3 regions of the Pantoea sp. X-Soil-OKNW-713 genome follow, and region 2 is predicted to be linked to each of the others. Evidence: predicted binding sites of a transcription regulator. Region 2 holds the regulator's gene; each other region holds the start of a gene.
What was found. The regulator PhoB, encoded in region 2, activates phosphate uptake and scavenging genes when phosphate is short. The targets are predictions, from matches to a motif close to CTGTCATAAAACTGNCNNAT.

Region 1 (3,151 bases), 1.6 Mb from region 2:
AGCGATCTTTCATGTTTTTAGTTGGATTAACTGGTCAGAATGATTTCCGAATCCTCCTAAAAACTTCATGCGCAGTCGAATTAATCAATTACATGATAAATAAAACAAATTTAATTTAAGCTGTGAACTGCTTACGGAGCCTGGTCACTTTTTGTTGGTCACCAGGTAAAATTACTGTTGCAAATTACCGCAAATATGATGCATTTTAATCATAAGCGTTGTCAGATGTGTGGCTAAGGTCACTGGAGTTCGCGCATGATTCGGTCCTTCAAAGGACAGGTAAATACCCTTCAACATACGCAGTTCACTGCGGGGGATTTTTTCCCTCGAAAGTTTCCTCTTCACTTTTCAAGCTTCGTTCTTTTTCAATCTCATATTTCTTACCGGTGCGTAACAGCGTTTGCGCGTTGTTGCACACTATTCTCAATGGCTCGAAACGGCTCTAAAGGAAGCCACGTCAACCTCTAAAGCGTTCACGTCATCGCAACAGGATAATCCTGAAGCGATAAATGAAACCAACTGTAAGGTGCCACTATGGGAAGACAGAAAGCAGTGATCAAAGCGCGTCGTGAAGCCCGCAGAGTGCTTCGTAATGACTCTCGCAGTCATCGTCAGCGTGAAGAAGAATCGGTCACTTCGCTGGTGCAGATGGGTGGGTTGGATGCAATTGGCATGGCACGCGATGTGCGAGACAGTTCACCAATTGAAGCCAGAAATGATGCTCAGGCGCACTATCTTAAAGCCATAGAAACGAAACAGCTTATTTTCGCGACCGGAGAAGCGGGCTGCGGAAAAACCTGGATTAGCGCAGCCAAAGCGGCTGAGGCCCTGATACATAAGGATATCGACAGGATAATCGTTACACGCCCGGTCCTACAGGCGGATGAAGACCTCGGTTTCCTCCCCGGAGACATTTCCGAGAAATTCGCCCCGTATTTCCGACCGGTCTACGACGTTCTGGTTAAACGTCTCGGCTCTTCCTTTATGCAGTACTGCCTGCGCCCGGAAATCGGCAAGGTAGAGATCGCGCCCTTCGCTTATATGCGAGGACGTACTTTCGAAAATGCCGTGGTGATTCTCGACGAGGCACAAAACGTCACCGCTGCGCAGATGAAGATGTTCCTGACGCGTCTTGGTGAGAACGTGACCGTCATCGTCAACGGCGATATTACCCAGTGCGATTTACCGCGCGGAGTGACATCCGGACTCGCGGATGCATTGGGACGATTCGAAGAAGATGAGATGATCGGCGTGGTTCGTTTTGGCAAAGACGACTGTGTCCGTTCGGCCTTGTGTCAGCGTACGCTACATGCTTACAGTTAACCATTGAGATTTGATACACAAAACCCGGCTGCGGCCGGGTTTTTTTGTGCACAACGTATGGTGCACGGGCAAAAAAAAAGTCTGAACGTTAGTTCAGACTCTTCTTCAGAATGATGGCGGTGAGGGGGGGATTCGAACCCCCGATACGTTGCCGTATACACACTTTCCAGGCGTGCTCCTTCAGCCACTCGGACACCTCACCACATTTTGTTTGCCAACCTCAGCGGGTCAACGGGGCGCTACTATAGGGAGTTAGCTGAAAAGGGTCAAGCTCTATTTTCTCCTTTTTTTCTATTCGCTTAAGCTCTGAGCGGATTGCATTAGCCTTGTTCGTTTTGCCGATCCTGTCATCAAAATATTGCGTGCCAGTCACAAAAGTGTCACGGCATTGTCGCAGACTTGTCAGCGGAAACATTTGGTTATATTTGTGAATAAGGATGCTTATAAATGAAAAAGATACCTTTGATTACGGTTCCGCTTATCACTTCATTGTTCGCGACGGCAGCACTTGCTGATGCAACCAGCTACTCGCGCGCCGCCACCGGTGACCTGACTCAGCATGGTGGTGCGCGTCGACTGACCGGTGATCAAACGGAAGCGCTCAAAGCTTCTCTGAGCAACAATACGGCGAAGAATGTCATTCTGTTGATCGGTGACGGCATGGGGGACTCAGAAATCACTGCTGCACGTAATCAGGCAATGGGCGCAGGCGGCTTTTTCCCCGGGATTGATGCCTTACCTTTAACCGGTCAGTACACCCATTACTCGCTGGATAAGAAAACCCACAAACCGAACTACGTCACGGATTCAGCAGCGTCTGCGACCGCGTGGGCCACGGGGACCAAATCCTATAATGGCGCGATTGGCGTCGATGTGAATGGGAAAGACCAAACCACGCTGCTGGAACTGGCGAAAGCTGCCGGTAAGGCCACCGGTAACGTTTCAACTGCGGAGCTACAGGATGCAACACCTGCGGCGTTGATCGCTCATGTCACTTCACGTAAATGCTATGGCCCGGAAAAAACCAGCGAGCTATGCCCGAGCAACGCGCTGGAGCAGGGTGGCAAAGGTTCCATCACCGAGCAGATGCTGAAAACTCGTGCGGATGTCACGCTGGGTGGCGGTGCCAGGACCTTCAGCGAAGTGGCGAAGGCAGGTGAATATCAGGGTAAAACCCTGCGTGAGCAGGCGCAGGCACGAGGTTATCAACTGGTAGATAATCTCGACGGCATGAATGCGGTCCAGCAGGCGGACCAGCGTAAACCGTTGTTAGGGCTGTTCTCTGAAGGCAATATGCCAGTGCGCTGGCAGGGGCCGAAAGCCAGTTATCACGGCAATCTTGATAAGCCGGTAGTCACCTGTGAAGTGAATAAGGATCGTCCGTCCAGTACGCCAACACTGGCGCAGATGACCAAAAAAGCGCTGGATCTGTTGAGCAAAAATGACAAGGGCTTCTTCCTGCAAGTTGAAGGTGCCTCCATTGATAAACAGGATCATGCCGCTAATCCTTGTGGGCAAATTGGTGAAACCGTTGACCTTGATGAAGCGGTACAACAGGCACTGGCTTTTGCTCGCGAGCATGGCAATACCCTGGTCGTGGTGACGGCAGATCACGCGCACAGTAGCCAGATCGTAGAAAATGGTACCAAAGCACCAGGCTTGACTCAGGCTCTGAACACCAAAGATGGCGCGGTGATGACCATCAGTTACGGTAACTCAGAAGAAGATTCACAGGAGCATACCGGTACGCAGTTGCGTATTGCTGCCTATGGCCCGCATGCGGCGAATGTGGTTGGTCTGACTGACCAGACGGACCTGTTCTTCACCC
Region 2 (3,151 bases):
GCGACAGCGTCAGCAGTTGCTTCACCAGGCTATCCATACGTCGCGTTTGCTCCGTCATGGTTTGCAACGCTTTGCTGCGTGAACGTTCGTTCATCACCGAATCGTTCATCATCTCCAGATAGCCTTGCAACACCGTCAGCGGGGTACGCAACTCATGGCTGACGTTGGCGAAGAAGTTACGTCGCGCGCCCTCCAGTTGATGCATTTGCGTCACATCACGCGCCACCATCAGCCACTGCCCTTCGCTGTAGGGCATCACGCGAAACTCCATATGATGTTGATTATTCAGCACCAACGTCAGCGGCTTATTAAAGTCACGCTGGCGGATATAGCGGGAGAATTCAGGATAGCGCAGCAGGTTGAGGATGTTCTGACCATTGTCTTCTGGCCAGCGCAGGCCGAGATGCTGTTGCGCCAGGCCGTTACACCAGAAAATGATACCCTCTTCGGTGGTCAGCACCACCGCATCCGGCAGCGATTCTGCACCGCTGCGAAAGCGTTTGATCAGGTTGCCCAGCTCGCGACGACGACGACGGTTACGCAACTGCATTTGATACAGCCCGTAAAACAGCGGTTCCCAGCTGGCGCGTCCACCGGGCGGCGTCATGGATCGATCAACCCATAACCAATGGGAGAGTCGCATCAGGTTCCAGAAATGCCACAACAGCAAACCCAGCACCGCGATCAGCAGCAGCCAGGGGAGATAGCCAAATACCAGACCTAAAATCAGTGCCGGCAGACAGACCAGCACCAGTTCGGTCAATAATCTCTTCCAGGAGAGTCGTTCCAGCACGGTAAAGACTCCGTTTAGTAGCGAGCAGAGAAACGATACCCTGTTCCGCGTACGGTTTGTACCATGCGATCGTGGCCGGAGACCTCCAGCGCTTTACGTAAACGACGGATATGCACATCGACAGTACGATCTTCGACATACACATTGGTGCCCCAGACATGGTTCAGCAGTTGTTCACGGCTGTAAACGCGTTCCGGGTGCGTCATAAAGAAGTGCAGCAATTTGTACTCAGTCGGTCCCATCTCCAGCGGCGTGGCTTCGGACATCACGCGATGTGATGACGGGTCAAGGCTCAGTCCCTGCATCTCAATCACCTCTTCCACCGCCATCGGCGAAATACGCCGCATCACCGCTTTGATACGCGCCATCAACTCTTTCGGGGAAAACGGTTTGGTGATGTAATCGTCAGCGCCCACTTCCAGACCGCGTACACGATCTTCTTCTTCGCCACGCGCCGTCAGCATCATCACCGGAATATCGCGCGTCATGGCTTCACGTTTCAGGTGCTTGATAAACTGGATACCGCTACCGCCAGGTAACATCCAGTCCAGCAAAATCAAATCCGGCCAGGGTTCGATGAGCTTCCCTACTGCGCTGTCATAATCTTCCGCCTCAATCGGCTGGTAATCGTTCTGTTCCAGCACGAAACATAACATTTCACGGATGGGAGCTTCGTCTTCCACAACCAAAATGCGCTTAGCCATTATTACTCCTGCTGATATGACGGCTGTCACTGGGATTTGCGGCGTCATTATGCGTCAGTTTTATGACACTTTTATGAAAAACCCAACCCTGGAAATTTAGTGGAAAAACAGAAATGTGACAGCCGTGAGGCGTTTTTTTTTCTTTCGTGGTGAAGTCGTTATAATTCCCCATCGCTTTTTCTGGCAGGGAGCATCCATGCGCATCATCCATACGGCAGACTGGCATCTGGGCCAGTTCTTTTACAGCAAAAGTCGCGCTGCTGAACATCAGGCATTTCTCGACTGGCTGCGCCAGCAGATTGACCAGCATCAGGTGGATGCGCTGATTATCGCCGGTGACCTGTTTGATACCGGCTCACCACCAAGCTATGCGCGTGAAATGTTTAACCGCTTCGTGGTGGCGTTGCAGGCCAGCCGCTGCCAGTTGATCGTTCTGGCAGGGAACCACGATTCGGTGGCAACGCTCAATGAATCACGCGAACTGCTTGCCTGCCTCAACACGCAGGTGATCACCAGCGCTACGCCGCAGGGCGAGCAGCAGGTGCTGACCCTGAAGCAGCGCGACGGTACACCAGGCGCGCTGCTGTGCGCCATCCCTTATCTGCGCCCGCGCGATATTTTGCGCAGCCAGGCCGGACAGTCCGGGCGGGAAAAACAGCTGTCGCTGCTGGAAGCCATCGAACAACATTATCAGCACTGCTTTGCCGCCGCAGAGGCGCAGCGCGCAGCACTCGGGGGCAAACTGCCGATTATCGCCACCGGCCATCTCACCACCGTCGGCGTAACCAAAAGCGACTCGGTGCGCGATATCTACATCGGCACCCTCGATGCCTTTCCGGCGCAGGCATTCCCGGCAGCGGATTACATCGCCCTCGGCCATATTCACCGAGCACAACGCATTGCTGACAGCGATCATATTCGCTACAGCGGTTCGCCTATTCCACTCAGCTTTGATGAGTTGGGCCGCGACAAGAGCGTGTTTCTGCTGGATTTCAGCACCGGCCTTGATGCCGTGACGCCGCTGACCATCCCGCTGTTCCAGCCAATGCAGATGCTGAAAGGATCGCTGGCGGATATCGAACGGCAACTGGCGCTGTTCAAAGAAAAAGAGGGCGACCTGGCGGTGTGGCTGGATATTGAAATCACCACTCAGGAGCACCTGAGCGACCTGCAACGCCGCGTGGAACAACTGACGGAAAACTTACCGGTGGAGGTGCTACTGGTCCGCCGCAGCCGCGAACAGCGCAGCCGCAGCCTGGCGCGACTGGATAACGAAACTCTGAGCGAATTGCAGGTTGAAGAGGTGTTTGCGCGTCGTCTGGCGCTGGAAGAGGATCTGGATGCCGACCAGGCAGCACACCTTACGCAACTGTTTCGCACCACCCTTGCCGCGCTGGAGAACCCCTCTGCATGAAAATCCTGACGCTGCGTTTTAAAAACCTCAACGCCCTGCGCGGAGAATGGTTTATCGATTTTCGCCGTGAGCCATTTGCCAGTAACGGTTTGTTTGCCATTACCGGGGCCACCGGCGCTGGTAAAACCACCCTGCTCGACGCCATCTGTCTGGCGCTGTATCACCAGACGCCACGTCTCGGCGTGCTGTCGCAAACCCAGAACGAACTGATCACCCGGGATACCGCCGAATGCCTCGCCG
Region 3 (3,151 bases), 360 kb from region 2:
GCTTGCTGGGGAAATTCCACAGCTGGATGATATCCGGTTTCCATGTCAACACCTTCTGCGTCATGTTATCAAACTGCGCGGAAAGCGAAGGGGAGCTAAGGCCGCTGCGGCCAAGGCCAATGGCTTTATCGCCACCGAGAATATCCAACACGGTGGCACCGTTATCCAGCGTGCTGCGCTTGCCATCCAGCACCTTCGCTTCAGGCTGATCGCCACGGATCACCATAAACAGGTCATGGCGTGGTTGCTGGATCAGATATTGATGCGCGGTGTTATTCATCGCCAGGTGATCGGACGTCACCACAATGATGGTGTTTTTAAACCACGGCGAGGCTTTAATACGTTCAATCAGTCGCGCCACATGTTCCTGGGAGCAGGCCACCGCACTGAATGACTGATTTGGTTTGCCATCATAGCTATAGCTTTTATGTTGGCAGGTACGGGAAATAAAACCGTCCGGGTGGTGGGTATCGACGGTGAGGGTAAAGAGCGCAAAGCGTTTCTGCTGCCGCGACAGTTCCTCATACTTCTTAAACACTTCATCCATCACGGTATCATCGTAATAACCCCAGTTGTTGCGATAGTCAGGGTCAGCCACGCGATCTTTCAGTTCCTGCGCACCGTACATATGTGCCGGGTCAAAACCATGCGATTTCAGGAAGGTGTCTTTACCGGCAAAGCGCAGGTCGGCACCCTGAATAAACCAGTTCTCGTAGCCGGAATTCTTCAGGATATCGCCGAGACAGATATTTTGTGGGAAGAAGCTGGACAGTGCGGCCGACGCATTGTCCTGGAACGGAGCAAACAGCGGAATCCCGCATTGTGAGCCGACCATACCGGCGATGGTGTAATCCGTGCCGGGCAGTTGTTCGGTGTTGCTGAAATCCAGGCTTTGATCTTTTTCACGACTCAGCTCGGGCGCCAGGCCGGGGAACGTTTTTTCGTTAAAGTAGGTTCGCTCCAGACTTTCGCCATAGATATAGACCAGATTGAGCTTTGGCTCGCTAATCACCGATTTGGGCGTCTTGTAGTAAGTCTCGAAATCGGAATCCGCCAGTCGATTATGGGAAGCAATTAAATCTTTCACCTGACGAAATGCCGGGGTGGTTTGCACTGAACCCGCAGCACAGGCGATAGCCAGCAGGCTCCAGCCAAGATGGTGTTTCTGTTTGCGACGACGTAGCAGCCATGTGAGCAGACAGAACAGGAGAAATAAGGCAATGATGATACCGATCGCCGGCACCACGTATTTGCTGACACCCGCACCGGTCAGGCTGTTAGTCAGGGTATAGAGCACCGCGTCATTAATCCCGTCGCCAGTAAAATAGTTGCTGGCAAACAGCGTGATGTTGAGCACGATGAACAGGGTAAGAAGAAGCAAAATCACACCAAACCAGAACTTATTACGTCCGGCTTTGTGGGAATAGACTGCAATCGCAGCTAAAAAAAGTACAACCGATAATACTTCGGACAAGGTCGGATCCTCAGGCTGATTGAATACGCAATCCGTGCGTAACCACCCTCTTTGGGGGTTTTTGCGTCAATCTATATTGGCTGTCACATGTCTGCAACACGACCAGTCAGATTTGTGCGGCTGATTTGACTTTGTTTAAAGCGGGTTTAGGCAGGCTATGGTTTGCACTGGCAGCAATCAAACATCGCTGCCAGATAAGGGGGAAGAGAAGAGGATCAGAGTTTGCCGGTCAGGTACTGCGCTTCGCCATCGGCAAAGCTCCAGTCACCTTTATTATTGGTAATAAAACTGATCATCAGGTCATTGCCCTGCACGCCACAGTTTTCCTGTAACTCGCGTGCTAACTCTGCCATGAAGAGCGTTTTCTGTTCTTCACTTCTCGGGCTGGTGTAGACCCGTACCATCACCAGATTGTCACTGCGCTCAAAACCGAGGCCGGTATCCTGAAAAACCATCTGGTATCTTTTGTTTTCGTGAACAATCTGATAACGATCGCGGGGTGGGACTTTAAAAGCAGTCAGAACGGCGCGATGAGCCGCATCCAGCAGAGTACGTAATTCTGATTCAGAGCGGCCCTGAATCACGTCAAATTGCAGTAACGGCATAAATAAACCCTCGTTTTTGCGCACATGGAAAGAGTAGGATGTGGTGCTATGCTGCCGTGTACCGTTGCAAAGAAAAAGCGCGCTGCCTGAAATGATTATTTATTATTTTGAACAATCATCATGAAAGAGATTAAAACCGATGCACTTTGGGTGCACCTGCACTGGCTGACCGTGCTGGCTGAGTTGGGGAGCTTTACCCGTGCGGCTGAACGGCTGGATGTCAGTAAGGCGGCGATGAGTCAAAAGATTAAAGAGCTGGAAGAGATGGCGGGTGTCGCGCTGGTGCAACGCACCACCCGCAGCGTACGCCTGACATCTGCCGGAGAAAAGCTGGTGGATGAGCTGCGAGATCCCTTTGCGCGTATTGAGCAGAGTTTTTTCAGCGTGCGTGATGAGGCGGGCCCGGTACGCGGCATGGTTCGTGTCAGCGCTCCCGTAGCCTTTGCCCGGCAGCAATTGGTGCCGATCATCGGCGATTTTTTGCGTGAATATCCGCAGGTGCGTATCCAACTGGATGTGACTGACCGCTTAGTCTCGCTCGGCAGTGAGGGCTTTGATTTAGCGATTCGTCACAGCCAGCAGTTGCCGGAAACGCATGTCGCATTGCCGCTGTGTGAAACCCAGACCTTATTGGTGGCGTCCCCCGCTTACCTGGCGGAGCAGGGTACACCACAAACCCCACAGGCATTGCAGCAGCATAATTGCCTGTACTATCCGCGCGGGCTGGAGTCACCACAGTGGCGTTTCCGTCAACTGAACGACGCCAGCGAAACGGTGCTGGTCAGAATCCAGGGGAATTTTGCCACCAACAATAGCGAATCGATTCGCGATGCGGCGTTGCAGGGGGTGGGCATTGCTATGCTGCCAGATTTCAGCGCCAGCGCGGCGCTGGCGGCGGGTACGTTACAACGGGTTTTACCGCAATGGCAGTCGGTGGATGCCTTCGCCGATCGTTTATGGGTGGTGCGCCCTTATGCGGCCCAGGTGCCACGGGCGGTCACCACCTTTATTCACTGGCTACGCGCGCGCTTTGTTGATGGCTGAGGGCGACACCAGCGCAACCGGTGCATGG

Region 1: phoA (alkaline phosphatase) is a predicted target of PhoB. The motif match lies at 1,690-1,709, and genes of this name have one in related genera.
Region 3: opgB (phosphatidylglycerol--membrane-oligosaccharide glycerophosphotransferase) is a predicted target of PhoB. The motif match lies at 1,555-1,574, and genes of this name have one in related genera.

The regions. Positions count from the first base shown of each region.
Region 1 is NZ_AP035995.1:2,616,973-2,620,123, reverse strand. It holds gene phoH (phosphate starvation-inducible protein PhoH) at 535-1,323, shown strand; tRNA gene AC6I8R_RS12390 (tRNA-Ser) at 1,438-1,525, opposite strand; gene phoA (alkaline phosphatase) at 1,771-3,151, shown strand, end outside.
Region 2 is NZ_AP035995.1:1,053,862-1,057,012, reverse strand. It holds gene phoR (phosphate regulon sensor histidine kinase PhoR) at 1-793, opposite strand, end outside; gene phoB (phosphate response regulator transcription factor PhoB) at 808-1,497, opposite strand; gene sbcD (exonuclease subunit SbcD) at 1,694-2,911, shown strand; gene AC6I8R_RS04745 (AAA family ATPase) at 2,908-3,151, shown strand, end outside.
Region 3 is NZ_AP035995.1:694,614-697,764, forward strand. It holds gene opgB (phosphatidylglycerol--membrane-oligosaccharide glycerophosphotransferase) at 1-1,474, opposite strand, end outside; gene AC6I8R_RS03120 (tautomerase family protein) at 1,690-2,079, opposite strand; gene AC6I8R_RS03125 (LysR family transcriptional regulator) at 2,200-3,123, shown strand; gene AC6I8R_RS03130 (glycosyltransferase family 32 protein) at 3,097-3,151, opposite strand, start outside.